DNA from 3 places in the Polaromonas sp. UC242_47 genome. Region 3 is predicted to be linked to each of the others. Evidence: predicted binding sites of a transcription regulator. Region 3 holds the regulator's gene; each other region holds the start of a gene.

Region 1 (9,526 bases), on a different contig from region 3:
CCTGAGCTAGTGAACTAACTCAGGCGCTTACTATTGGGTTTACCGCTTATTTACGCAGGCCAAGCTTGGCGATCAGCGCAACATAACGGGCCGCATCTTTGGACTTCAGGTAGTCCAGCAGCTTGCGGCGACGGCTCACCATGCGCAACAGGCCACGGCGGCCGTGATGATCTTTGGCATGGGTCTTGAAATGGGGCATCAGTTCATTGATACGGCCGGTCAGCAGACCAACCTGAACTTCCGGGCTGCCGGTATCGCCGACAGAGCGGGCGTTGGACTGAACGATTTCAGCCTTGATGGATTTTGCAATCATGGGTTTTCCTTGTGTAACTTGCGAGCGATCCAGTGCTCCCGAAGTGAGAGTTGACCGGCGTCGTCGTGTTCTGCGGCAGGCAGCTTCACGAATGAATCAGCCCGCCTTGACGCAGAGCCTTGGATTATAGCCCAGGAATCCCACCCGACTCAGCGCTGCGCCAGCCAGCGGGTCAGGCGACCCACGCCTTCCTGCAGCCGGGCCGGGTCCTGACTGGCAAAACACCAGCGCAACCAGCCCTGCATGGCCGGCGAAGGATCGGCACTGAAAGCATTGCCCGGCGCCAACCCCAGGCCGGCCTCGACCACCAGGCGTTTGGCCACCTCAAAAGAATCGCCCTGCCCGGCCAGCCGAAAGAACGCGTACATGCCGCCAGGCGCCGCCGAGACTTCGACACCGGGCAAGGCCTGCAGCAAGGGAATCAGGGTGTCCCGGCAGTTTTTGAGATGGGCCACCACCTGCGGGGTCACCTCCTCGGTGCGTTGCAAGGCCACCACACCGGCGCGCTGGACAAACACCGGCGCGCAGGAGGTGTTGAACTCAATCAGCTTGCCCATCTGGGTCGTGGCCGTGGCCGGCAACACCAGCCAGCCCAGGCGCCAGCCTGTCATCAGAAAACTCTTGGAAAAGCTGTGCGCCACCATCAAGCGGTCATCCGGCGCGGCCACATCCAGAAAGCTCGGAGCGCAGACATTCGGCGTGTCACCCGCGTAATACAGGCGCTCGTAAACCTCGTCGGCCAGAATCCAGGTGCCCGTCTGGCGACAATGCGCCAGCAGGGTTTGCTGCTCGGCGCGGCTCAAAGTCCAGCCGGTCGGGTTGTTGGGCGAGTTGACGATCAGCAGCCGGGTGGCGGGCGTGATGGCCGCCAGCAACTCATCCATGTCAAGCTGCCACTGGCCGGCCACAGGTTTCAGGCTGACGCAGTGCACCTTGGCCCCCATGATGGCCGGCTGCGCGGTCAGATTCGGCCAAACCGGCGTGACCACCACCACCTGGTCGCCGACATTCACCACCGCCTGTACCGCCAGCATCAGCGCATTGACGCCGCCCGAGGTCACGGCGATCCGGTCCACACCGATAGGTGCCGCGCCCTCACAGCGCAACGCACTGCAATACACGGCGATGGCCTCGCGCAGCTCGGCCAACCCGAGGTTGTGCGCGTAAAAGGTTTCACCCTGGTTCAGGGACTGGGCCGCCGCTTCGCGAATAAAAGCCGGTGTGACTTCATCACTTTCGCCAAACCAGAACTTGAGCACGTCGCTGCGGCCTATGCCCGCATTGGCCACCTGGCGGATCAAGGACTCTTCGAGATCAAGGACAACTTGTCGCATGTACGGCCTTTCAGGGACGAATCATTTTGCAGGAATGTGGTTGCTCGGAACGAGCCGCGGGAATGGTCTTGATCACACGAAAACCATAACCCGAACCTTCCACATCGAACTTGACGCCGGGTGCGCCCTGCTTGTCCATCACGGCGACCAGCAGGGGTTGCTGGAACTGGTGGTCGGCACCGCGCATCACGCCCTGATGCCCCGCAAACAAGACCTTCATTTTTTCCATTTGCGCAGCCACCGCGGCAGACTCGATGGTCCCGGCCTTTTCGATGCTTTGCACCAGGCCCTCCACCATCAGTTGCATGCGCATGTGCACGTAGTCGTCCTGCGGCTTGGGGAAACGCTGGCGGAAGGATTGGTAAAAAGTCTCGGAGGCAGCACCGGCTTCATTGGGAAACCAGTCGGCCACCGCAATCACCTTGCCGACGCCGGCATCACCCAGCGCGGCCGGAACGCCCAGCGCGTTGCCGTAAAAGGTATAAAAACGCCCCTCAAAACCAACTTCTTTTGCGGCCTTGACCAGCAAGGTCAAATCATTGCCCCAGTTGCCGGTGAGCACGGCCTGCGCGCCGCTGGCCTTGATCTTGGCGACATAAGGCAGAAAGTCCTTGACGCGACCCATGGGATGCAATTCGTCGCCGACGATTTGCACGTCGGGGCGCAGCGCCGTGAGCTGTTTGCGGGCCTCGCGTAAAACGGCCTGACCAAAGCTGTAGTCCTGGCCAATCAGGTAAATGCTTTTGAGCGCCTTGTCATCCTTGAGCACATCCATCAGTGCCGCCATTCGCATGTCGGCATGGGCGTCAAAACGAAAATGCCAGTAGCTGCATTTTTCGTTGGTCAACACAGGATCCACCGCCGAATAGTTCAAAAAGAGAACCCGCTTGGACGGCGCGCGTTCATTGTGTTTGTTGATGGCATCGATCAGCACCGCGGCCGTCGACGACGAATTGCCCTGGGTTACCAGGGTCATGCCGTCATCGATGGCCGAACGTAATGCCGACAAGGCCTCTTCGTTCTGGCCCTTGCTGTCGTAACGTTCAAAAACCAGTGGACGGTTTCCGCCGGGCAGCTTGATGCCGCCACGCGCATTGACCCGCTCGGCGGCCCACGCCAGGTTGCGAAACACAGCCTCGCCGGTGTTGGCAAAAGGACCGGACAGGCTTTCAATCAGGGCCACACGCACAGGCGGCTGAACGGCCGCCGCTGGCTGGGCAAACAGGGTTGGCGACAACAGGGAGGCGCCGGCCACTAGGGCCAGGGCCGCGCGTTTCAAGAGCTTGGGGATGAAAAAATACATTCGACATTTTCCTTGAAATACTTCGCAACACGCCTACCTGCTCTGCATGCGGCGATCACGGTTGAGAGCCGCGAAGTGTAGGGGAAATTTTTCCCGCCCAACCTCTTGGAGTCTCCATGTTTTATTCACTTGCCAGCCGTCCCGTCCATAGCGCTCAACGTCACTCCCCCTCACTGGTGAACAATGGTGCGCTCGACAGTTTTCTCAGTGACACCTTGAACAACCTGGCCGGCGCCCGCCCCACCCCGCCGGCCAAAGTGGAAGACGGCGAGACCGCCTATTCGCTGCAGCTCGATGTGCCCGGCCTGAGCAAGGAGCAACTGGACATCGGCATCGAAGGCGACGTCGTGCGTATCAGCAGCAAAGCCGACGCGGCGCGTTCGGTCAAGGCCGCCTGGCGTTTCCCGCTGGAAATTGATGCCGCCGGCAGCTCCGCCAAACTGGAAAACGGTGTGTTGACATTGTCGCTGGGCAAAAAAATCCCTGAGAGCAAAGTGGCTCAGCTCCCCATTCAATAAGGCCACAAGGCGCGCAGACCGGCCCTGCCGGTTCAGGCCGGTACGGTTTGTATATCTGCCAGACTCCAGCGCGGCTTCACGTCAAAGGTGTAGCTGCGCTGTATGTCTTCCAGCCCGGCCTGCAGACGCATGCCGGCCGCCAGCGCGATCATCGCGCCGTTGTCGGTGCACAAATGCAGCTCGGGGTAATGCACGCGAATCCCGCGCTTCTTGCAAGCCGCATTGAGTTGCTCGCGCAGCAAGGTGTTTGCACCCACACCACCGGCCACCACCAGCCGCTTCAGGCCGGTTTGTTCCAGCGCTTTCAGCGACTTCTTGACCAGCACTTCCACAATCGCCGCCTGCGTCGAGGCCGCCAGATCGGCGCGAGCCTGCTCACTCATGGTTTCGCCGAGTTTTTTGGCCTGCGTCAGCACCGCTGTTTTCAGGCCCGAAAAAGAAAAATCCAGGTCGCCACTGTGCAGCAAGGGCCGGGGCAGCTTGAAGGCCTGGCCATCACCCTGCCCGGCCAGCCTGGCCAGCGCCGGACCGCCGGGATAAGGCAGTCCCAGCAATTTGGCCGATTTGTCAAAGGCCTCACCGGCCGCGTCATCAATGGTTTCGCCCAGCAACTCGTAACTGCCGACGCGGTCCACCCGCATCAATTGCGTATGACCACCCGACACCAGCAACGCCACAAACGCAAATTCAGGGGGATCGGCGCTCAAGAAGGGTGACAACAAATGCCCTTCCAGATGGTGCACACCCATCACGGGTTTGCCCAGACTGGCGGCCAGCGAACAGGCCACACCGGCGCCCACCAGCAAGGCCCCGGCCAGCCCCGGTCCGCGGGTATAAGCAATCACATCGACATCTGCCAGCGAACGTTGCGCCTGGCCCATCACCTCGTTGATCAGCGGCAACACCCGCCGGATATGGTCGCGGCTGGCCAACTCGGGCACCACGCCACCATAAGCCTGGTGCATTTCAATCTGGCTGTGCAAGGCGTGCGACAACAAACGCGGCACACCGGCACCCGAAGCATCCGTCAAGGCCACGCCTGTTTCGTCGCATGACGACTCAATTCCCAACACCAACAAGTTTTCCTGCATAGGCCTGAAGTTTAGGCCAAACAGACTTAAGCGCTGCTCGAAGGGACACGCGGTTTGGCGGCTGTGCCGCGCGCACCATGGCGCTGCCCGGCAAGTTGCGGATCTTCAGACACGGTAAAGTCGCTGCAACATGAAAAAACTGCTGCTGGGCTGTATCGCCGACGACTTCACCGGGGCCACCGACCTCGCCAACAACCTGGTGCGTGCCGGCATGCGTGTGGTGCAAACCATAGGCCTGCCGGATCAGCCGCTGGCGGCCGACATCGATGCTGTGGTGGTCGCGCTCAAGTCACGCACCCTGCCGGTGGACCAGGCCATCGCGCAGTCACTGGCCGCCCTGCACTGGCTGCAGGCGCAGGGCGCGCAGCAGATTTATTTCAAATATTGCTCCACCTTTGACAGCACGGCGCAAGGCAACATCGGCCCGGTCACCGAAGCGCTGATGGACGCCTTGGCGCCGCTGCCCGGCAGCGACTTCAGCATCGCCACACCGGCCTTTCCCGACAACCAGCGCACGGTGTTCAAGGGCCATTTGTTTGTGGGCGAGGTCTTGCTGCATGAAAGCGGCATGCAAAACCACCCGCTCACACCCATGACGGACGCCAACCTGGTGCGGGTGTTGCAGGCGCAATGCAGGCGCAAGGTTGGCCTCATCGATTACACAGTGGTGGCCCAAGGCGCGGCCGCCGTTCAGGCCCGCATGGCGACCTTACGAGAGCAGGGTGTGGGTATCGCCATCGTGGACGCGATTTCCAACGACGACTTGTTACGCCTCGCGCCTGCGCTCAAAACCATGCCGCTGCTCACGGGCGGCTCGGGTTTGGCGATCGGTTTGCCGGCCAACTTCGGCATCACCCCTTCGTCCACGGCCAGCGCCTTGCCGCCGGCCACGGGCTGGCAGGCGGTGGTGTCGGGCAGTTGCTCGCTGGCCACCAACCGGCAGGTGCAGGCTTTTATCCAGGCCGGACATCCAGCCTTTGCTTTGGATGCCTTGCAGATCGCCGAGAAAGAAGCTGCCGGTATGGATGTGGCGGCCGAGGTGCTGGCCTGGGCCATACCAAAGCTCGGCCAGGGGCCGGTGCTGGTTTATTCCTCCGCGGACCCGACTGTTGTCAAGGCGGTCCAGGCGCAGCTGGGTGTTGAAAAAGCCGGCGCCCTGGTGGAACGCACGCTGGCCGCCATCGCACGAGCCCTGGTGCAACACGGCGTGCGCCAGTTGGTCGTGGCAGGCGGCGAAACCTCGGGCGCCTGCGTGCAGGCCCTGGCCATCCAGCACATGAAAATTGGTCCACAAATCGACCCCGGCGTGCCCTGGTGTTATGCGCAGACCGAGGCGGCCAACCCTGAAGGCATACACCTGACCTTGAAGTCGGGCAACTTCGGCACGGATGATTTTTTCAGCAAAGCTTTTGCGAGGCTGGCATGACAGAAAACCAGGCCCGCGAAGAAATCTGCCGTGTCGGGCGCAGCCTGTTCGAGCGCGGCTACGTACATGCCACAGCCGGCAACATCAGTGTCCGGCTGAATGCGTCGGAAGGCGGCGGCTTTCTGATCACCCCCACCGATGCCTGCCTGGGCACGCTGGACCCGGCCCGGCTCGCCAGGCTGGATGCGCAGGCGCAACAAGTCAGCGGCGACACTGCCAGCAAAACCATAGCACTGCACACCCGTATCTATGAGGCTGCAAGCCAGTTTGACCCTGACACCCGGTGTGTAATCCATACCCACAGCAGCCACTGCGTGGCGCTGACCTTGAGGCCCAACGGTGGCCCGGAACTGTTACCCGCCCTAACCCCTTACTTCGTCATGAAGGTCGGCCATGTGCCGCTGATCAGCTACCACCGGCCCGGCGCGCCCGAGGCCGCCTTGCAGGTGGCCGACACCATTCGCCGTTATGGCGAAGCGGGTACACCGCTACGCGCCGTCATGCTGGCGCGTCTGGGGCCCAATGTCTGGCACAACTCGCCCGCCGCGGCCATGGCCACGCTGGAAGAACTCGAAGAAACCGCCAAACTTGTGTGCCTCAGCCCCTCGGTGCCTAAGCCTCTGAGCGAAGCGCAAATCGACGAACTGCGCCTGAGCTTCAAGGCCCGCTGGTAAAGCACCGGCGGCGCTGGCTTGGACGCGCCACCCATGGCGCGAATCTTGCACAAAGGTGGCCATGACGCCGTCCCAGTCCTTGCGCCTTGTGATCATTGCACCAGATCTGCTGGAAGGCGTGGCCACGGACCCCCATGCGCGGCGGCAGGCGGAACGCTCGCGCCAGCTGCGTATCGGCCTGCTGGAAAACGGTTACAACGTGGTCGCCGTGTTGCCGGCCGACACCTACCTGGACAAACGCCTGGGCGAGTTGCAGCCCGACATGATCATCGTGGACGCCGAAAGCGAAGCCCGCGACTCACTCGAACATGTGGTGATGGCCACCCGTGACGCGCGGCGGCCGATTGTGCTGTTTACCAATGACCAGGACACCAGCCACGTGAAAGACGCGGTGGCGGCTGGTGTGTCCGCCTACATCGTGGCCGGGCTGTCGCCGGAACGGATACGCCCGATTCTGGACGTGGCAATGGCGCGTTTTGAACACGAACAAGGTCTGCGGCGCGAACTGGCGCACGCCCGCACCGAGCTGCAGGACCGCAAAGTCATAGACCGCGCCAAAGGCCTGCTGATGCAGCGACAACACCTCAGCGAACAGGCGGCCTACGACAAACTGCGCAAGGCCGCCATGGACAAGGGTTTGCGCCTGGGCGAGGTCGCACAACGCATGCTGGACGCCGCCGACCTGCTGGGTTGAATCAGCGCACGGTGCCTGACGCCGATATGGTGCAGTGCACAAATACAGTGCAGACCCGACGAAATCCTGACCCAGGAGCCGCAGCCACGGCACTCGCTATGGATTCCATAGCTGCTTGCGCCCGGCCACCAAGGGCTGGAGGCCAATTTCATCATGAATCAGAGGCTGAATGAACTAAATCGGAGACTGGCACAGCTTTTGCGTTGAACTCAACACCAGGCCATTCGTTTCAACGGCGAAGCAGATGGCCTCACTGAACAAAGGCGTTCGCACCCAGCTTCACACCACGTGTGTGAACAAGGGTCGAGCGCCTTTTTTGTTTTTGCCTTTTGTTTTTCACTTCTGGAGTCCAGACCATGACCGATCTGCTGAAATCTTCACTGACCCGCCGTAGCGTTTTGCAGGCCGCCGCGGTCGGCGCCGCGGGCATCAGCCCGGCGCTGCGTGCCGTGGTCTATGCCCAGGGCTCCGATGCGCCGGAAAAAAAGGAAGTCAGGATAGGTTTTATCCCGCTGACCGACTGCGCCTCGGTGGTGATGGCCTCGGTGCTGGGCATAGATAAAAAATACGGCGTGAAAATCATCCCGACCAAAGAAGCCAGCTGGGCCGGCGTGCGCGACAAGCTGGTCAACGGCGAACTCGACTTTGCCCACGTACTTTACGGCCTGGTCTACGGCGTGCACATGGGCACGGCCGGCCCGAAAAAAGACATGGCCGTGCTGATGAACCTGAACAACAACGGCCAGGCCATCACCTTGTCGAAAAAAATCGCCGACAAGGGCGCGGTCGACGGTCCCTCGCTGGCCAAGCTGATGAAAACCGACAAGCGCGAATACACCTTCGCGCAGACCTTCCCCACCGGCACCCACGCCATGTGGCTGTATTACTGGCTGGCCAGCGCCGGCATCAACCCCTTCCAGGACGCACGCGCCATCGTGGTGCCGCCGCCGCAGATGGTGGCCAATATGCGCGTCGGCAACATGGACGGTTTTTGTGTGGGTGAACCCTGGGGCCACCGCGCCATCATGGACGGCATAGGCATCACCGCCGTGACCACGCAGGACATCTGGAAAGACCACCCGGAAAAAGTGCTGGGCACCAGCGCCGACTTCGTCAAGAAAAACCCCAACACCGCACGCGCGGTGACGGCCGCCATCCTCGAAGCCGGCCGCTGGATAGACGCCAGCCTGTCCAACAAGATGAAGATGGCCGAAACCGTGGCCGACAAGAGTTACGTCAACACCAGTGTGGACGCGATCAACCAGCGCATCCTGGGGCGTTACCAGAACGGCCTGGGCAAGACCTGGGACGACCCGAACTACATGAAGTTTTACAACGACGGCGCGGTGAACTTCCCCTACCTGTCCGACGGCATGTGGTTTTTGACCCAGCACAAACGCTGGGGCCTGATCAAGGAGCACCCGGACTACCTGGCCCTGGCCAAACAGATCAACCACATCGATATCTACAAGGACGCCGCCAGCGCCAGCAAAACGCCGGTGCCAAAGGACGTGTTGCGCACCAGCAAGATGATGGACGGCGTGGTCTGGGACGGCAAGGACCCGAAAAAATACGCCGACGGTTTCAAGATCAAGGTTTAAGGAACTCATCATGGTCAGTGCTGCTTTTCATCCCCCCTTCGACGACGCGCCACCCATCGCGTCACCCGCTATTCCTTCTATAGCTGCCAGCGCAATCAACACGGGGGCTACAGCCTCAAAAGACTTGCAAACCACAGACCCGACCGTTACCGCCAAACCGCCTATTGACTGGCGCGGTGTCTGGATGGCTGTGTTGCCGCCGCTGCTGGGCCTGGGTTTGCTGGTCGGCCTGTGGGAGCTGGTGTCGGCGTCCACAGCCAACAGCATTCCCTCGCCGCTGGCCACCTTTCATCAGGCGGTTGAGGTGTTCAGCGATCCCTTCTACAGCAAGGGGCCTAACGACCAGGGCGTGGGCTGGAACGTGCTCTCTTCGCTGCAGCGCGTGGCCGTTGGTTTTGGCCTGGCGGCAGCGGTGGGCATTCCGGCGGGTTTCATGATTGGGCGTTTCACGTTTTTAAGCCGCATGTTCAACCCGCTGATCAGCCTGATGCGGCCGGTCTCGCCGCTGGCCTGGTTGCCGATTGGCCTGCTGGTCTTCAAGGGCGCCAACCCGGCGGCGATCTGGACGATTT
Region 2 (9,526 bases), on a different contig from region 3:
CGCTGGACACCGAAGGGCCGAGCTTCAAGGGCGACGGCAGCACGGCGCATTACCAGGACGTCATCACCATCAAAAACCAGGACGAGCGCACCCTGCATTCACAAACCCGGCAGCCCGACGGCTCGTGGCAACGTTTCATGACGGCGACCTACCGGCGGGCAAAGTAGCATTTTTGGAGCATGCCCATGAGGTCACATCAGCAACCCACACCGCCGCGCAAGCCGGCGAAGAACCCTGGCTTCGTTTCCCGGACGGGAGCGACGTTCTGAGTTATGCCAATTCATGAATTTTTTAAACGCAGGCCGATGAGAAAAACGTACCACGGCAGTTGCCACTGCGGCGCAATCCACTTTGAAGCAGACATCGATATACGTGCCAACACCTACCGCTGCAATTGCTCGATCTGTTCCCGCAACCGTTTCTGGCCGGCGATCGTCGCGCCAGGCGCTTTCCGCCTTTTGTCCGGCCAGTCGGACTTGACAAAATACCTGTTCAACACAAAGCGTCATGAGCACTATTTCTGCAAACACTGCGGCGTGCGGCCGTTTGGCATCGGCCGCACGCCGGAGGGCCATCAGATTTATGGTGTGAATCTGGGATGCCTGGACGATGTGGCACCCAAGGAGCTGGCCGAGGCTCCCATCCTCTATGTGGACGGCCAACACGACAACTGGTCCGCCGCGCCCTTGGTCACAAGCTACCTGTGATCCGGCCCGGCTTGATGCCCGGTGCGCAGGGTCTGGGCAGCGTTCACGCGATCCGGTTAAAGTGGCGCAGGCCCTTGCGCCTTCACCGTCATCTGCCTCGTCACGACCCCAGGAGCGCCGTGTGCCCGCCATTATTTCCATTCGCCAACTCGGCAAGACCTACGCCTCGGGTTTTCAGGCACTCCGTTCGGTCAACCTGGACATCCAGCAGGGAGAAATTTTCGCCCTGCTCGGCCCCAACGGCGCCGGCAAGACCACGCTGATCAACATCGTCTGCGGCATCGTCAGGCCCAGCTCGGGCAGTGTGACGGCCGGCGGGCACGACATTGTTCGCGACTACCGCGCGGCACGCGCCAAGATCGGCCTGGTGCCTCAGGAGTTGTCCACCGATGCATTTGAAACCGTCTGGTCCACCGTGAGCTTCAGCCGCGGGCTGTTTGGCAAGCCGCCGAATCCGGCGCACATCGAGAAGGTGTTGCGCGACCTGTCGCTCTGGGACAAGAAGGACAGCAAGATCATGACGCTGTCGGGCGGCATGAAGCGCCGGGTGCTGATTGCCAAGGCGCTGTCGCACGAGCCGCAGATTCTGTTTCTCGACGAACCCACAGCCGGTGTCGATGTCGAATTGCGCCAGGGCATGTGGCAGATGGTGCGCCAGTTGCGCGACCGTGGGGTCACCATCATCCTGACCACACACTACATCGAGGAGGCCGAGGAAATGGCCGACCGCATCGGCGTGATCAGCAAGGGTGAGCTGATCGTGGTCGAGGACAAGGCGGTGCTGATGCGCAAGCTTGGCAAGAAGCAGCTCACGCTACAGCTGCGTTCGGCCCTGCAGAGCATTCCCGCGGCGCTGGCCGGGCTGCCGCTGGCGTTGACCGATGGCGGCAACACGCTGGTCTACACCTTTGACACCCAGCAGGAGGAAACCGGCATCGGCGAGCTGCTCAAACGTCTGGCCGGCCTGGGCATCGACTTCAAGGACCTGCAGTCGAGCGAAAGTTCGCTGGAGGACATCTTCGTGAGCCTGGTGCACGCGGCCCCGCCTGCGCAAGCCCTGCAAAAGGAGGCCGCATGAACTGGCACGGCATCAGCGCCATCTACCGCTTCGAAATGGCGCGCACCTTCCGCACCCTGATGCAGTCCATCGCCTCGCCGGTGATCTCGACCTCGCTGTACTTCGTCGTCTTCGGCGCGGCCATCGGCTCGCGCATGGGCGACATCGACGGCATCAGCTACGGTGCGTTCATCATCCCCGGCCTGATCATGCTGTCGCTGCTCAACGAGAGCATTTCCAACGCGGCCTTCGGCATCTACATGCCCAAATGGTCGGGCACGATTTACGAGCTGCTGTCGGCGCCGGTGTCGTCGATGGAGGTGGTGCTGGGTTATGTGGGTGCGGCGGCCAGCAAATCGGTGCTGCTGGGTCTGCTGATCCTGGCGACGGCGCGCCTCTTCGTGCCCTACAGCATTGCGCACCCGTTCTGGATGTTGTGCTTTTTGCTGCTGACCGCGCTGACCTTCAGCCTGTTCGGCTTCATCATCGGGCTGTGGGCGGACAACTTCCAGAAGCTGCAGCTTGTCCCGATGATGATCGTCACGCCGCTGACCTTTCTGGGCGGCGCGTTTTATTCGATCAACATGCTGCCGCCGCTGTGGCAGAAGATTGCCTTGGTCAACCCGGTGGTCTACCTGATCAGCGGCTTTCGCTGGAGCTTTTACGGCGTGGCCGATGTCAATGTGGGCATCAGCGTGGCCGCCATCCTCGGCTTTCTGGCGCTCTGCCTGGGCACGGTCTGGTGGATTTTCCGCACGGGCTGGAAGCTCAAGGCCTGAGCGCCACCGACACGGCGCCCCGGACGCTACTCATTTAATAGCTAATTACGCCTACCCAGCAAGGGCCAGAGGCCAATTTAGCTTGAAAATCCGACGCAAAGTCGCGCCTGACCACTGCTTGAAAAAATGCCGGCCTGCCTCATCTCATTTGTTTGAAAGCTCACGCCAGAAAGGCCCCGCCATGCCCGCCAGCCCTGTCCTCCAGATCAAGCCCCTTGGTTTTCCGTGGGAGACCCTAGACCCGTTTCTGTTTTGCGTCTACCACGATGATGCCTACCCCGCGGCCAATACGCAGATGGGACCGCAAGCCTCGCTGGCCGGCCGCGATCTCGGCCAGGACTTCAGCCGCAAGGACGGCTGGAGCATGTACCACGGCAGCACGGTGCCGGGTTTTCCGGCGCACCCGCACCGCGGCTTTGAGACCGTGACGATAGCCCGCAAGGGCCTGATCGACCATTCGGACTCGCTGGGCGCGACCGCGCGTTTCGGCCAGGGTGATGTGCAGTGGCTGACGGCCGGCAAAGGTGTGGTGCATTCGGAAATGTTTCCGCTGCTGGACAACACCGCGCCGAATCCGCTGGAGCTGTTCCAGATCTGGCTCAACCTGCCGGCCGCCAGCAAGATGGCCGAGCCGCACTTCACCATGTTCTGGTCGCAGGCGATTCCACGCCTCACCGCCACGGATAACAACGGCCGCAACACCGACGTCGCGGTGATCGCCGGCCAGTTGCAAAACGCCGATGCGCCGTTACCGCCACCGCCCGACTCCTGGGCCGCACAGCTGGACGCCGACGTGGCGATCTGGACCATTCGCATGGAAGCCGGCGCGCGCTGGACGCTGCCGGCCGCCACGGGTCAAAACACGCGGCGCAGCCTGTATTTTTTCAAAGGCAAAACCGTCCACATCGCCGGCCAGGGCATCGACCATCCGGCCGCCATCGAGTTGCGCGCCGATGCCGCGGTGGAGCTGCTCAACGGCGACGAAGTCAGTGAATTTTTGCTGCTGCAAGGCAAACCCATTGGTGAGCCCGTGGTGCAACACGGCCCCTTCGTGATGAACACGCAGGCCGAGATTGTGCAGACCCTGGCCGACTACCGGTGCACGCAGTTTGGCGGCTGGTCGTTTGCCAGCGAAGCGCCTGTGCACGGGCGCGACCCGACACGTTTTGCCAAACATCCTGGCGGGCGCGAGGAAAAACCGGAATCCTGAACACCCTTTGTGCTCAAGACCCCTGGCCCAAACTGCCTGCAGGTGACGCACCAACGGGAAACTGATTCAGGGAAGTTAAGGTTTGCCCCAGACTGGGTCAGGGATTAAACGTCATTCGTAACAAAGCCGGAACATGCGCTAAACATGTTCCGGCTTACCAGGGATACGTTACAACTGACCCACCTTACCGGCCAGGCGGCGATAGTGCCCGGATTAATGCAGTTTGCGCCTACGGCTGGCCAACCAGCCTGCCGCCAAAGCGATGCCGAGCAGCGCAAGAATGCTTGGCTCAGGGATTTGCTGCGTCAAACGCTGGGTAGAAATCGTGAAGCCAAATGCCAGTGCAGTTGATTGACCTTCCACCGTGGTGAAGCCCAGGCAGTTGTTGGCTGCACCGGCTGCCGCACAAGCAGCATTTGGCAAGGTTCCCAACACGCCACCAGAGGTCGGAAAGATGTTGATGAAATAAGTATTGCCGTCAAAGTTAAGGATTTGGTTCAGGAAACCTGTTTGCTGCACAAAGATGTCATTGCAGGGAATGGGGCTGGCCACGACAGCGCAGGGCGTGCTATTCGGCGTTTCGGAAAACAAAATGTCGTAGTTGAGGGATGGCAAAGCGCCCGGAATACCAGGGGTGTTGGCGGGTAACGCTGCGGACAGGTTCAGGGTGACCCGAAGTTCCGCGTTGGTGAGGGTGGTTCCTGTAATAGGGTTGTTGTTGTGGGTCAAGGTCACGCCGGCAGCGGTGGTTCCAGGAACTGGCGAGGTCCCGGTGATTTGCGTCTGAATAGCGCCAGGGGCCGGGTCGGTAATCACCAGTGAAGATCGCCCCGAGCCGGTTGAGTCACCCCAAACCAAGGTCTTGGAATTGGGGTTGTCCACCCCAACTGGCGCGAATGAACCCCATACGCCTGACAAAGAGTAGGTCCAGTCGGTGACCAGGGGTCCCGCATGGGCGGCCGTGAAACCGGCCAAGCCGATCACCAGCGGAGCCAGGACCTTGAGTGCGGAGTATCTTTTCATGATGAGTCTCCATTCAAATTGCTAGGTTCAACTTGGAGGTTTCTTGCCCGCCAAGCCCTCCGCCAGATCAAATGCATAAGTCGTACCATCTTTCCAAGAGATGGGAAACGCTATATAAATCAATGCTCTCTCATGTTTGCTTCGCTTTCCTGAGATCTTGACTGTCAGGAAATCCGACAGTGCAAGGCGTTCTTTCGGGTTCGGCTACGGGTGGCCTCAAGTCAGTTTTTTTCGATCCCTGACGCCTTGAAAATGCCATACCTGCCAATAACGCAGTCTCCTGCACATCACGCTGGTCGGGCGCATTCGGCCTGCTGTCGCGCTGGGGCGATGTCCCAGGGCAAGCGCATCAAATGGCCGGCGAACACACGGTCTCTATATGACGTGGCACGCAACGAGGGAGGCCTGCACCTCAATACCAGCGTGGACACCAGCGAGTTCTGCCGCGACAGCATCGCGCACGGGTGGATCCAGCATGGCAGGCCTCAATGCGCCGACGCCCATCGTCTCTTGCTGCGGTGCGATGGAGGAGGCGCCAACGCCTCCAACCGGCATGTGTTCAAGGAAGCGCTGCAGAAGGTGGCCCAGCGGCGTGATTGTGGGCGCATCACGCGCTTGCCCGAAAGTGATGTCCAGCAGGATTGACTTGGCGCGGGCTTTGGAAGCTGCGGCCAAACGCAACAACGCATCGGCGTGGTTCTGGTAACGGTTAGGCCAGGCACTGGCGCTGCTTTGGAAAAATTGAGGGTCGTACATCACGTACCGTGATCTGGTCGCGCGCCCTGGCGAGGCAAACGAACAGGGCCGTTAGTGGTGCCTGTGTGTGAGCCATAAAGCCGATCAACGCCATGCCACTGTCGTTCGTGTGTGTGCCCTGACGTCTGTACAGCCTATCCGGTATCACACACGGATTCAGCCCGAGTCCCTGCGGGTCTATGCAGGCCAAGTAAACTCAGAATGCCCTTGCGGGCAGGCGCGGGTGACAGTCACTGGCGCCGCATTCACACGAGGTGGTTTGATGGCGATTGGTTGGCTGGCAGTGTTGCAAATGGTTCCCTGGTCGGACGTGATCAACAACGCGCCCAAGGTGGCCGAGGGTGCCAAAAAGCTGTGGAAGGCAGTCGGTAAAAAACCGCCGCCCCAGGCGCTGCCGGATGAAGAAACCACCGCCGCGCTGTCGCCCGAGGCGCAGGCCATGGCCATCTTGCAAGCGCGTATCGCCGCCATGGAAGAAGCTACGGGCGAGCTGCACAACCAGATGCTGGCCTCGTCCGAGCTGATCAAGACCCTGGCCGAACAAAACACCCAACTGATCCAGCGCATCGAACTCAGCCGCGTGCGGCTGTTGTTGCTGTCAGGCGTGACGGTGGTGGTCGCCATCGTCGCCGTGGTGGGGCTGACACTGGCGCTGGCGCGCTGATGCAAGCGCCGCTCCAGCCCGTCACCTTGTCCGGACACCATGTCCGGCTGGAACCGTTGACCCTGGCGCATGTGCCTGCACTGGCGCGTGTCGGGCTGGCCCCCGAACTCTGGCGACTGCAGCCGGTGCCCATCATCAGCGTGGACGACATGCACGCCTATATTGCCCAGGCACTGGCTGATCAACAGCGCGGTGTCAGCCTGCCTTTTGTGATCCTCCACAGCGGCACCGGCGAGGTGATCGGTAGCACGCGTTATATGGACATCGCGCCGGCCCATGACCGGCTCGAGATAGGCGCCACCTGGCTGGCGCCGGCCTGCCAGCGCACAGGCGCCAACACCGAGGCCAAACTCCTGCTGCTGAGCCATGCGTTTGAAACCCTGAAAACCATTCGTGTGGTGTTCAAGACGGAAGTGCTCAATGAACAGTCACGCAAGGCGCTGGCACGCCTGGGCGCGGTGGAAGAAGGCATCTTTCGCCAACACCTGATTGCAGCATCGGGGCGCCGACGGGACATGGTTTATTTTTCCATTCTGGAGACCGAGTGGCCGGCGGTCAAAACCGGCTTGCTGGGCCGGCTTCGCTGAGGCCGTCCTCCTAGTCCCAGGCGGGCGCCAGCCCCTCGGGATTGACCAGGCGTTCGCCCCGATCCAGCGCGGCGATCTGTGCCATGTCTTCCTCCGTCAAACGCAGTTGCTGCGCCAGCAAATTGCTTTGCAGGTTGACGCGCTGGGTCGATGAGGGAATCACCGCGTAACCCAGTTGCATGGCCCAGGCCAGCACCACCTGCGCCGTGGTGGCGCCACGGCTCGCCGCGATCTGCTGGAGCACCGGGTCTTGCAGCACCTTGCCGTAAGCCAGCGTCATGTAGGAGGTGATGTGAATGCCCTGGCTGCGCGCGAAGTCGGCCACCTTACGGTTTTGCAGGTAGGGGCTGAGCTCGATCTGATTGGTGGCGATACTGGCGGCGCCCACGATGGCTATCGCCTCCTGCATCAGCGCGATGTTGAAGTTGGAAATACCGATCTGTTTGGTCAGGCCTTGTGCCTTGGCCTCCATCAAGGCGCCCAGTGTGTCGGCCAGCGGCACGGCCGCACCCGGCGACGGCCAGTGGATCAGTGTGAGGTCCACATGGTCGGTGTGCAGCTTGGCCAGGCTGTCTTTCAGGCTGGGAATGACGCTGCCTTTGGCCAGGTGTTCGGTCCAGACCTTGGTGGTCAGAAACAGTTCGCTGCGCGGCACGCCGCTGCTGGCAATGGCCTGGCCGATCTCGGCCTCGTTGCCGTAGATCTGCGCCGTGTCTATGGCACGGTAACCGAGCGCCAGCGCGTTGCTGACGGAGGCCATAACGACCTGGTCTTTGAGGCGGAAGGTGCCGAGGCCGAAAGCTGGGATAGTCATAAGGATGTCCTTGTTGAGTGTTGAAGAAATTAGTGCGCAGGTACGGGCGCTTGGTTCATCGCGCGGGCCGGCACGCCGTCCCGGGTATCGAGGCGACCGCTCCAGTAGGTCAGGGCCAGCGCGCCCAGCACCACCAGCCCGCCTATCCAGGGTGTGTGCATCAGGCCGAGGTGCGTCACCACCAGGCCGCCGGCCCAGGCCGCGAAAGCAATGCCGAGATTGAAGGCGGCGATGTTCAGGCCCGAGGCCACATCCACCGCCTGCGGCGTGTGGCGTTCGGCCTGGCGCACCACATAAACCTGCAGACCGGGCACGTTGCCAAAAGCCACGGCACCCCACAAAAACACGGTGGCGACCGCTAGATAAGGATGCGGCGCGGTGAAGTTAAACACCAGCAGCACGGTGGCGAGCAAGGCAAAGATGAGCTTGAGCGCGGCGATGGGGCCCTTGCGGTCGGCCAGCTTGCCGCCCCAGATGTTGCCGGCCGCCACCGACACACCGTAGACCAGCATGACCCAGCCGACGGCACCAACGCCAAAGCCGGCCTGCTGCAGGATGGGTGCAAGAAAAGTAAACGGAATAAAGGAGCCGCCGTAACCCACCGCCGTGGTGGCGTACACCAGCAGCAAACGCGGCTGGGTCAACACCTTGAACTGCTGCGTCAAGGAGGCCGGTGGTGTGTGTTTGATGCTGCGCGGGATAAACAGCAGGCTCACGACAAAAGCGATCGCACCCAGCGCTGACACCGCCAGAAAGGTTTCGCGCCAGCCGAAATGTTGGCCTATGAAGGTGCCCAGCGGCACACCGGTGACCAGCGCCACCGTCAGGCCGGTGAACATGATGGCAATCGCGCTGGCGGCTTTGTCCTTGGGCACCAGACCCGTCGCAATCGTCGAGCCGATGGAGAAAAACACACCGTGGGCCAGGCCGGTGAGGATACGCGCGGCCACCAACGAGTTGTAGCCGGGCGCCTGCCAGGCCAGCAGGTTGCCCAGCGTGAACAACGCCATCAGGCCCAGCAGCAGGGTTTTGCGCGGCAATTTGCCGGTCAGGGCGGTCAGCACCGGCGCGCCTATGGCGACACCGAGCGCATACAGGCTGACCAGCAGGCCGGCCGAGGGCAGGCCGATCTGCAGGTCGGCCGCCACCGTGGGCAAAAGACCCACGATGACAAACTCGGTCGTTCCGATGGCAAAGGCGCTGATGGTCAGCGCGAGAAGGGCAATAGGCATGAAAAGCTCCGTCATGTTCACGAAGCCTGTAGTGTGGGATTTTTACCTTTGCAGAAAAAGCCCTGTTCAAGCAGAATATTATTGAGTCCAAGTCAATAATGAAGCTGCCATGAAAACCACCCTCGAAGAACTGCTGGCCTTTCGCGCCGTGGTCGACAGCGGCTCCATCACGGCGGCGGCCGACCAGCTGGGGCAGACCGTGTCGGGCATCAGCCGGGCGCTGGGCCGTCTGGAGAAAAAACTGGGCACAACGCTGTTGCGCCGCACGACGCGGCGGCTGGAGTTGACCGAAGAGGGTGCGACCTTTCTGGCGCGCACACGTGCCATCCTGGATGCGATGGAGGAGGCCGAGGAGGAGCTGGCGGCGCGCCGGCAAGCGCCCGCCGGCCTGCTGCGGGTGAACGCGGCATCGCCCTTCATGCTGCACGCCATCGTGCCGCGCTTGCCGGAATTCAGCCAGCTGTATCCCAAGATCCAGCTGGAGCTCAATACCGATGAGCTGAATGTGGACCTGCTGGCGCAACGCACCGACATCGCGATCCGCATAGGGCCGCTGCGCGACTCGACCTTGCATGCGCGGCCGCTGTGCAGCAGTCGCCTGCGTGTGCTGGCCAGCCCGGCCTACCTTGAAAAACATGGCAAGCCCAAACGTGTGGCCGACCTCGCCAGTCATGCGCTCATAGGCAACAGCCAGTTG
Region 3 (9,526 bases):
AGGCCGAAGGGGTGGCGCCGGCCATCATGGGCCGGCGGCTGGATGCGCTGGAAGAACGCCTGGGCGTCAAGCTGCTGGTGCGCACCACGCGCCGCATGTCCCTGACCCACGAAGGCAGCGCCTTCCTGGAAGACTGCCAGCGCCTGCTGGTGGACTTTGCCAACGCCGAGGCCAGTGTGTCGGCCGGTGGCGTCAAGGCCAGCGGGCATTTGCGCATCACCGCACCGGCCGGTTTTGGGCGCCGCCATGTCGCGCCTTTGGTGCCCAAGTTCCGCGAACTCCATGCCGACGTGACGATTTCGCTCAACCTCAGCGACCGCGTGGTGGACCTGGCCGGCGAGGGTTTTGACTGCGCGGTGCGGGTCGGCGACATGCCGGATTCCTCGCTGGTCAGCGTGCGTATGGCCGACAACCGGCGCCTGTGTGTGGCCGCACCCGACTACCTCAAACGTTGCGGCACACCGCACCATCCCACCGATCTGGCCAAATTCGCCTGTTTGACCCTGTCCAGCGATGCCTCGCAAACCCGGGGCTGGGCTTTTTTGGTCGGCGGCGAGGTCGTGCATTTCAAACCCGGCGGCCCGCTCGACTGTTCGGACGGCCAGGTCCTGCACGACTGGTGCATGGACGGCTGCGGCATTGCCTGGCGCAGCACCTGGGAGGTCGAGGCGGAAATTGCCGCCGGCAAGCTGGTGCCGGTGTTGAAAGACTTTGATGCGCCACCCAACGGCATTTACGCCGTGTTTCCGCAGCGCAAACACCTGCCGCTGCGGGTGCGGCTGTGGATAGATTTTTTGAAACACAACTACAGCCAGCCCGAGTTCTGGGCCGGCGCGCGCAAACGTTAGCCAGGCCGGGGCGCCTGGGTTGGCATCGTTTTGCTGCCTGGCGTGTTTTCTTAAGGAAAATAAGCCTCCAGCCCTTTGGCTACGGGCGCAAGCAGCTATTTAATTGGTAGCGAATTGAAACACTTGAATCACCCTTGGGCCCAATAAAAACCCCCGCCAGGTTGCCCGGACGGGGGTGGGGGTGTGACATCAGGCCGATGCCACAGTCAGTGCTGAGGTCGGTTTATTTCTTCATGCCGGCATCGGCGGCCATGGGTTTGGCGCCAGCCGCAGCAGCGGGCGCAGCACCGGCTTTTGCGTCAGCCATGCATTTTTTGATGTGTGAGTTTTTGGCGGCGCCGGCGAGCTTTTTGTCGGCGGCCGATTTTTCACAGGCGGCGCTGGGGGCTGCACCCGCGTCAGCCATGCATTTTTTCTCAAAGCTGGCTTTGGCCGCACCCGCCAGCTTTTTCTCGGCGGACTTGGCGGCGCAATCGGTGTCGGCGCCCGCTGCATGGGCCACGGCCGACAGGCCCATCGACATGGCAAAGGTCACAGCGATCAGGGACAACAGTTTTTTCATGGGTGGCTCCAATGGTTGGAAGGGTTGGGAATCAGGATTGAGTTCCGGTTGGAATTCCAACACATAACGCTGCGCCGGGCAAATTCGATGACCGGGTAGGTCCCAAGCCCGGACGGCGCGCGGCTTAACCGTAAAATCGGCCCATGCTCTCGATTAAACAAGACCTGCTCGCGGCCCTGGCTGCGGGGCTGGAAGAACTTTCCCCTGGCGCAGGCGACAAGGCCGCCTTTGAATCCCCCAAAGTGGCGGCCCATGGCGATTTCGCCTGCACGGTCGCCATGCAGCTGGCCAAGCCGCTCAAGCTCAATCCCCGCCAGTTGGCGGAGAACCTGCGTACCATCCTGCTGAAAGCCCCGGCTTTTGAGCGCTGGGTGGACGCCATCGAGATCGCCGGCCCCGGCTTTATCAATATCCGCCTGAAACCCGCGGCCAAGCAGGAAACCGTGCGTGAGGTGTTGCAGGCCGGACCCGGCTACGGCACCCAGGCCGCCAAGGGCCAGCGCATGATTGTCGAGTTTGTGTCGGCCAACCCGACCGGGCCGCTGCATGTGGGCCATGGCCGCCAAGCCGCGCTGGGCGACGCCATCTGCAACCTGTTTGTGACCCAGGGCGCCGAGGTTTATCGCGAGTTTTATTACAACGACGCCGGTGTGCAGATCCAGACGCTGGCTGCCAGCACCCAGGCGCGCGCCAAGGGCATCAAGCCCGGTGACGCCGGCTGGCCCGAGTCGGCCTACAACGGCGACTACATCGCCGATATCGCGGCCGACTTCCTGGCCAAAAAGACCGTCAAGTCCGACGACCGCGAATACACCGCCTCGGGCGACGTGGAAGACACCGACTCGATCCGCCAGTTCGCCGTGGCCTACCTGCGCCACGAGCAGGACCTGGACCTCAAGGCCTTCTCGGTCCAGTTCAACAACTATTACTTGGAGTCCAGCCTGTACAGCTCGGGCCGGGTCGAGTCCACGGTGGCCAAACTCAAAACCGCCGGCAAGACCTACGAGTTGGACGGCGCTTTGTGGCTCAAGTCCACCGACTACGGTGACGACAAAGACCGCGTGATGAAAAAGAGCGACGGCAGCTACACCTATTTTGTGCCCGACGTGGCTTACCACCTGGCCAAATGGGAGCGTGGTTACACCAAGGCCATCAACATCCAGGGCATGGACCACCACGGCACGATTGCCCGGGTGCGCGCCGGCCTGCAGGCGGTGGGTGAAGGCATTCCTCAAGGTTATCCCGACTACGTCTTGCACACCATGGTGCGGGTCGTGCGCAACGGCGAAGAGGTCAAGATCTCCAAACGCGCCGGCAGTTATGTGACCTTGCGCGACCTGATCGAGTGGACCAGCAAGGACGCCGTGCGTTTCTTCCTGCTCAGCCGCAAGCCCGACACCGAATACATCTTCGACATCGATCTGGCACTGGCCAAAAACAACGAAAATCCGGTGTATTACGTGCAATATGCCCATGCCCGCATCTGTTCGGTGTTGAGCGCCTGGGGCGGCGACGAGACCGAGCTCAAGGCGGTGGACCTGTCTGCCCTTAGCAGCCCGCAGGCCCAGGCCTTGATGCTGCTGATTGCCAAATACCCCGACATGCTGAGCAACGCCGCCAGCGGGTTTGCGCCGCACGACGTGGCGTTTTACCTGCGCGAACTGGCCGCTTGTTACCACAGCTATTACGATGCCGAGCGCATCCTGGTCGATGACGCGGTGGTCAAACTCGCGCGCCTGGCCCTGGTCGCCGCGACCGCGCAGGTGTTGCACAATGGCCTCGCCGTGCTGGGTGTTGATGCCCCGCGCAAAATGTAAGGAATGATGAGACCATGGCGCCTACCCCCTCCCACCGGCCCGGCCGGCCAGGCATGAACACACAACGCGGCGGCACCTTTCTGGGCCTGATCATCGGCGCCTTGATCGGCCTGGCCGCGGCACTGGCCGTGGCCGTCTACATCACCAAGGTGCCCGTGCCTTTCATGAACAAAGGCCAGTCGCGCAGCCCCGACCACGACGCGGCCGAGGCCAAAAAGAACCAGAACTGGAATCCGAACGCACCGCTGTACGGCAAAAACCCGGCCAAACCGGCGTCCGCGCCGGCAGCTGCTGCCACGTCCGGCGGGCCGGTGACCGATGTCACGCCGCAGGCGCCTGTGGCCGCGCAGAAACCCGTGGCCGACCCGACCGTCAAGCCCGTGAAGCCGCCGTCGGCCGACCCCATCGGCGACCTGGCCAAAGCCAAACTGGCGGCGCCGGCTGCTGCCTCCGGCCCGGACCCGTTCAACTATTTTGTGCAGGTCGGGGCTTTCCGCACGCCTGAAGACGCCGAACAGCAGCGCGCCAAAATTTCGCTGATGGGCCTGGAGGCCAAGGTGACCGAGCGCGAACAGTCGGGCCGCACCGTGTTTCGCGTGCGCCTCGGGCCTTTTGATAAAAAAGAGGATGCCGACAAAGCCAAGGAGCGCCTGGATGGCAGCGGCATAGAAACTGCTCTGGTTCGGGTTCAACGCTGAACTTTCTGACGCCAGGGTGTCCAACCTGGTGCACTAATGGAGAAATGATTGATGCAAAGACGTGAATTTTCGATATCCGCCGCTTCCGTGGCTGCCGCCGCATCCCTGGGCGCCTTGACGGCGCCGGCCCAGGCCCAGGGCAAACCGCCCCAGGCGGGCAACGACTACCTGGTGCTCGACAAACGCGCCTCGGTCAATGCGCCGGCCGGCAAGGTCGAGGTGGTGGAGTTTTTCTGGTACAGCTGCCCGCATTGCAATGCCTTTGAGCCGGCGTTTGAGGCCTGGGTCAAAAAAGCGCCCAAAGACGTGGTGGTGCGGCGTGTGCCCGTGTCCTTCCGCGCCGACTTTGAGCCGCAGCAGCGCCTTTACTACGTGCTCGAAGCCATGAACAAGGTCGAGGAACTCCACAAAAAGGTGTTTTTCGCGATTCATAACGAACGCCAGATGCTGAACACGCCCGAGCTGGTCGCCGCCTGGGCCGATAAGCAAGGCATCAACAAGGCCAAGTTTGTGGAAATGTACAACTCGTTTGACATCGCCGCCAAGGCCCGCAAAGCCACGCAGTTGCAAGACGACTACAAGGTGGACGGCGTGCCGGCCCTGGGCGTGGCCGGGCGTTTCTATACCTCGGGCGAACTGGCAAAAACCATGGATCGCGCGCTCTTGGTGACGGATTACCTGATCACCCAGGCCCGCAAGGGCTAAAAGCCCCCACGCTTGCCACTGCGTGTGCTGCGCTGCCCCCCGAGGGGGCTCATTTTCCTAGGGGCGGCCCGTCGGAAAATGGCGCAACCTCCACGTGGCCGGCTTGGTGCCGCCGCCGGGTATTTCGCCTCTCGACCCGCCCTGATCCGGCGGGTTTTTCTGCGCCTTGCCAATTCCGGGGAGTGCCATGGCTACAATGAAGCAACACCACCAAAGCAGCAAGATTCGTGCCTTTATGAACTACCCCGCCTGTGTACTGATGCTGGCCGCCACCCTGGCGGTCTTTCCGGTTGCGGCTGAAAAGGCCGATCGCGACCAGCCCATGAACGCCGAGGCCGACGCCTTGCGTTATGACGACCTCAAACAAACCAGTGTGTTCACCGGCAATGTCGTGATCACCAAGGGCACCATCATCATCCGGGGTGCGCAGGTCGATGTGATCCAGGACGCCGAGGGTTACCAGAACGCCATCGTGATCGCCGCGCCCGGCAAGCTGGCGTTTTACCGCAAGAAGCGCGACCTGGTCGACGAATATATTGAAGGTGAAGGCGAACGTATCGAATACGACAGCCGCGCCGACACCGTCAAGTTCATCCGCCAGGCCGTGTTGCGCCGCTATATAGGCGCGACCCTGGCCGACGAAAACCCACGGCAACCTGATTATTTACGACAACCCGACCGACGTGTTCACCGTCGACAGCGGCGAGAAAGCCCGCACGGCCAGCAACCCCTCGGGCCGGATTCGCGCCCTGCTGGCGCCGCGCAACCAGACGCCCGCGGCGGGTGCCGCCGGCACCCCGGCAACGGCGCCCCCCGGGTCAGCGCCAACGCTGCGGCCCAGTACCACGCTGGGCAATGACAAAAAATAACACCGCCTCCATGACCGAGTCTCCGGAAAACGCGCCCATCAGCCGCCTGGTGGCCACCGGCCTGCAAAAGGCCTACGGCAGCCGCAAGGTGGTCAGGGATGTCTCGCTGGCGGTGCAAAAAGGCGAGGTTGTGGGTCTGCTGGGCCCCAACGGCGCCGGCAAAACAACGTCGTTTTACATGATCGTCGGGCTGGTGCGCGCCGATGCGGGCGAGATCACCATCGACGGCCAGTCCATCGAACACATGCCCATCCACAAGCGTTCGCGCCTGGGCCTGAGTTATCTGCCGCAGGAAGCCTCGATTTTCCGCAAACTCACGGTCGAGCAGAATGTGCGCGCCGTGCTGGAACTGCAGGCCGACGAAGCCGGCAAGCCGTTGAGCGCCAAGGCCATCAACGAACGCCTGGACGCCTTGCTGCAGGACTTGCGCGTGGACCACCTGCGTGATTCACCGGCGCCGGCCCTGTCGGGCGGCGAGCGACGCCGTGTCGAGATTGCCCGGGCGCTGGCCACGCAGCCGCGTTTTATTCTGCTGGACGAACCGTTTGCCGGTATCGACCCGATTGCCGTGATCGAGATCCAGCGCATCATCGGTTTCCTGAAGTCGCGCGGCATCGGCGTTTTGATTACCGACCACAACGTGCGCGAAACCCTGGGCATTTGCGACCATGCCTGCATCATCAGCGACGGCCATGTGCTGGCCACGGGCACCCCTTCTGAAATTGTGAACAATGCCGATGTGCGCCGGGTTTACCTGGGCGAACATTTCAAGATGTGATCACTTTGGCTCCCCCCCGTTGTCGCTCACTGCGTGTAGCGCCCTCCCCCCTGCAGGGGGCGGCGCCTGCGGCCCGGCAAAGCCGGCTGCGCAGCCCCCTGCTGGCAAGAAAATCACGGGCACACGCCGGCCGCCGCGCCGGGCCGCCCCAAGCAAGGCCAGCCCCCTCGGGGGGCAGTGAACCACACGCAGTGGGGAGCGTGGGGGCACCATGAAACAGGGTCTGTCATTACGCGTTTCGCAGCATCTGGCGCTGACGCCCCAGTTGCAGCAGTCGATTCGCCTGTTGCAACTCTCCACCCTGGAGCTGAGCCAGGAAGTCGAGCAGATGCTCGACGAAAACCCGTTTCTTGAAGTTTCCGAAGAGGCCGCGCCGCGCGAGGATTTTGGCCTGGTCCAGGCCGACACGCCGGTCAGCCAGGAAACCCGTGAATTTGAATCCGCTACGGATTCCATAGCTGTCAGTGCAGACGGGGTGGGGGCTACAGGTCAAAATGATGCTGAACCCAGCAGCGAGGCCAAACTCGAGGAAAGTTGGGAGGGCGACGGCAGTGTCGACATCGCGCCCGACGACAACGAGTGGGGCGGCGACGCCGCGCCGCGCAAAAACAACCATGACGACAGCGAAGTCGATGCCGCCGATCTGGCGCGCAGCCATGAGTCGCTGCAAGACCATTTGCATCGCCAGGCCTTGTCCCTGCGCCTGTCGGACGAAGGCCGGGCGGCGCTGCATTTCCTGATCGAGTCGCTGAACGACGACGGTTACCTCGAAGACAGCCTGGCCGCTCTGGCCGCCGGCTTGGCCGGGGATGACCTGGAACAACTCGACGCACTGGTGCACGAGTTCACCGTGGCCCTGAAGCTGCTGCAACACATGGAGCCGGCCGGCGTGGGCGCGCGCAACCTGGCCGAATGCCTGGGCCTGCAGTTGCTGGACCACAAAAACTGCGACGAAACCCGCGCCGCCATCGCCATGTGCCAGCAACCCATGGAGTTGCTGGCCCGACGCGACGTCAAACGTCTGTCGCAGCTGTGCGGTTTTCCCGACACCGTGATCAAGGCCGCGATGGCGCTGATCGCCCGGCTGGACCCCAAGCCGGGCCGGCGTTTTGTCAATGTCGAGCGCAACCTGATCGTGCCCGATGTGATCGTGGTCAAGTCCGGCCGCGGCTTCAAGGTCTCGCTCAACAGCGACGTGATGCCGCGCCTGCGCGTGCACGACATTTATGCCAATGCGCTCAAGCAGAACCGGGGCCAGAACGGCCAGGCCCTGCAGCAGCGCCTGCAGGAAGCGCGCTGGTTCATCAAAAACATCCAGCAACGGTTTGACACCATCCTGCGGGTCAGCAGCGCGATTGTCGAGCGGCAGAAAAACTTCTTCACCCACGGCGAACTCGCCATGCGCCCGCTGGTGCTGCGCGAAATCGCCGACGAGCTGGGCCTGCACGAGTCCACCATCTCGCGTGTGACCACGGCCAAATACATGAACACGCCGTTTGGCACCTTCGAGCTCAAGTATTTCTTCGGCTCGGCGCTGGGCACCGAAACCGGCGGCAATGCCTCCAGCACGGCGGTGCGGGCGCTGATCAAGCAGTTTGTCTCGTCCGAGAGCCTGACCAAACCACTGAGCGACAACCAGATTTCCGAAATGCTCAAGGAGCAGGGTATCGAGTGCGCACGCCGCACCGTGGCCAAGTACCGCGAGGCTTTGCGCATCGCCCCGGCGAACCTGCGAAAATCGCTGTAAAGAGGATTTTGTACCTCCGGTGCCCGGGCGCGGGGTCCGGCATCCTCCAGCACCTCCTGCCTGCCGGTGTCCTGCGCCCTTGGCCCTGTTTCCCGATCACCCCATTCCCCGGAGCCCCTAGAGGCACCCCATATGAACCAACTTCAATTATTTTTACCTTGCGCCGCGGGTGTCGAGGAACTGCTGTCCGCCGAGGTCAAACGTATCACCGGCACCCAGGGCAAGGCCTGGCGCGCCGGTGTGCAGGTGGCCGGCTCCTGGCGCGACGCGATGCAGCTCAACCTGCACAGCCGTCTGAGCCAGCGCGTGCTGATCGAGCTGCAGCACAACCAGTACCGCAGCGAACAAGACCTCTACAACGCGGCGGCCGCCGTGGCCTGGGAAATCTGGTTCACGCCCAAACAGACCTTCAAGATCGAGATCACAGCGCAACACAGCCCGCTGACCAGCCTGAACTTTGCCGCGCTCAAGATCAAGGACGCGATCGCCGACCGCTTCCGTGATAAATACGATGTGCGCCCCGATGTCGACACCCGCTGGCCCGATGTGCGTGTGTACGTGCACCTGACGGTGGATACCGTGACCCTCTACATCGACACCTCGGGCGAGCCGCTGTTCAAGCGCGGCTGGCGCGAAGACAAGGGCGACGCCCCGTTGAAGGAAACCCTGGCCGCCGCTATGCTGGCCGCCAGCGGCTGGAGCGGCGAAGAAGGGCTGTGCAAACAAGGCGTGCCGCTCTATGACCCTTGCTGCGGCTCCGGCACCATCGTGATTGAAGCGGCGCAGATCGCCCGCAACATCGCGGCCGGCATGGGCCGGCGTTTTGCGTTTGAAAAATTTGTGCCTTTCCAGCCCCATGTCTGGGAAGGCTTGTTGGACCAGGCCGAAGCCGCCATCACCGAACCAACCGCGCCCATCTTTGGCAGCGATGTGTCTTTCCGCATGGTCGATTTTGCCGAGCGCAACGCCGAACGGGCCGGTGTGGCCAGCGCCATACAACTGCGCGGCGGCGACGCCCTGCAACGTATGCCGCCCGCGCCGTCCGGTGTGATGCTGGTGAACCCGCCTTATGGCGAACGGATTGATGTGGCCGGTGTGGCCGGTATTCCTTCGGTGCAGGGCCGCGACCAGCGCCGCACCGCGCAATTCCAGGGCCAGGGCATCGATGAGTTCGGCCAGCCTGTGCCGCAAGATGATCGCGCGGATTCCGAGGACGGCCCGCGGCGCGACCGCAGCGCCAACCCGGGCCGCGAGCAGGCGCAGACCGCCAGCGGCGAAGAAGCCTCGGATTTCTTTCCACAACTGGCCAGCCACTGGAAGAAAAACTACGCCGGCTGGACCGCCCATGTGCTGACACCCGACATGAAGCTGCCGCAGAAAATGCGCCTGAAAGAATCGCGCCGCGTGCCGATGTGGAACGGCCCCATCGAATGCCGGCTGTTCCGTTTTGACATGGTGGCCGGCTCCGCACGCGAGAAAAAACCCGCTGCCAATTCCTGATG

Evidence for each region. The regulator sigma-54, encoded in region 3, starts transcription at its own class of promoters, with help from an activator protein. The targets are predictions, from matches to a motif close to TGGCANGNAANCTGCTTT.
Region 1: the regulator sigma-54 is predicted to act here: its motif matches at 7,541-7,558, upstream of ACHMXK_RS07515 (CmpA/NrtA family ABC transporter substrate-binding protein).
Region 2: the regulator sigma-54 is predicted to act here: its motif matches at 4,847-4,864, upstream of ACHMXK_RS00255 (THxN family PEP-CTERM protein).

The regions. Positions count from the first base shown of each region.
Region 1 is NZ_JBIOAO010000001.1:1,516,729-1,526,254, reverse strand. It holds gene rpsO (30S ribosomal protein S15) at 47-313, opposite strand; gene ACHMXK_RS07550 (pyridoxal phosphate-dependent aminotransferase) at 463-1,647, opposite strand; gene ACHMXK_RS07545 (branched-chain amino acid ABC transporter substrate-binding protein) at 1,658-2,950, opposite strand; gene ACHMXK_RS07540 (Hsp20/alpha crystallin family protein) at 3,067-3,468, shown strand; gene tsaD (tRNA (adenosine(37)-N6)-threonylcarbamoyltransferase complex transferase subunit TsaD) at 3,501-4,547, opposite strand; gene otnK (3-oxo-tetronate kinase) at 4,690-5,985, shown strand; gene ACHMXK_RS07525 (aldolase) at 5,982-6,659, shown strand; gene ACHMXK_RS07520 (ANTAR domain-containing response regulator) at 6,721-7,353, shown strand; gene ACHMXK_RS07515 (CmpA/NrtA family ABC transporter substrate-binding protein) at 7,710-8,954, shown strand; gene ntrB (nitrate ABC transporter permease) at 8,965-9,526, shown strand, end outside.
Region 2 is NZ_JBIOAO010000001.1:36,687-46,212, reverse strand. It holds gene ACHMXK_RS00280 (DUF1579 domain-containing protein) at 1-167, shown strand, start outside; gene ACHMXK_RS00275 (GFA family protein) at 306-707, shown strand; gene ACHMXK_RS00270 (ABC transporter ATP-binding protein) at 829-1,785, shown strand; gene ACHMXK_RS00265 (ABC transporter permease) at 1,782-2,543, shown strand; gene ACHMXK_RS00260 (pirin family protein) at 2,725-3,753, shown strand; gene ACHMXK_RS00255 (THxN family PEP-CTERM protein) at 3,967-4,776, opposite strand; gene ACHMXK_RS00250 (hypothetical protein) at 5,029-5,421, shown strand; gene ACHMXK_RS00245 (hypothetical protein) at 5,795-6,196, shown strand; gene ACHMXK_RS00240 (GNAT family N-acetyltransferase) at 6,196-6,783, shown strand; gene dkgB (2,5-didehydrogluconate reductase DkgB) at 6,794-7,597, opposite strand; gene ACHMXK_RS00230 (MFS transporter) at 7,627-8,829, opposite strand; gene ACHMXK_RS00225 (LysR substrate-binding domain-containing protein) at 8,939-9,526, shown strand, end outside.
Region 3 is NZ_JBIOAO010000003.1:282,941-292,466, forward strand. It holds gene ACHMXK_RS23015 (LysR family transcriptional regulator) at 1-848, shown strand, start outside; gene ACHMXK_RS23020 (hypothetical protein) at 1,072-1,410, opposite strand; gene argS (arginine--tRNA ligase) at 1,554-3,227, shown strand; gene ACHMXK_RS23030 (SPOR domain-containing protein) at 3,242-3,925, shown strand; gene ACHMXK_RS23035 (thiol:disulfide interchange protein DsbA/DsbL) at 3,977-4,630, shown strand; partial or broken gene lptA (lipopolysaccharide transport periplasmic protein LptA) at 4,866-5,499, shown strand; gene lptB (LPS export ABC transporter ATP-binding protein) at 5,510-6,277, shown strand; gene ACHMXK_RS23050 (RNA polymerase factor sigma-54) at 6,489-8,024, shown strand; gene ACHMXK_RS23055 (class I SAM-dependent RNA methyltransferase) at 8,157-9,524, shown strand.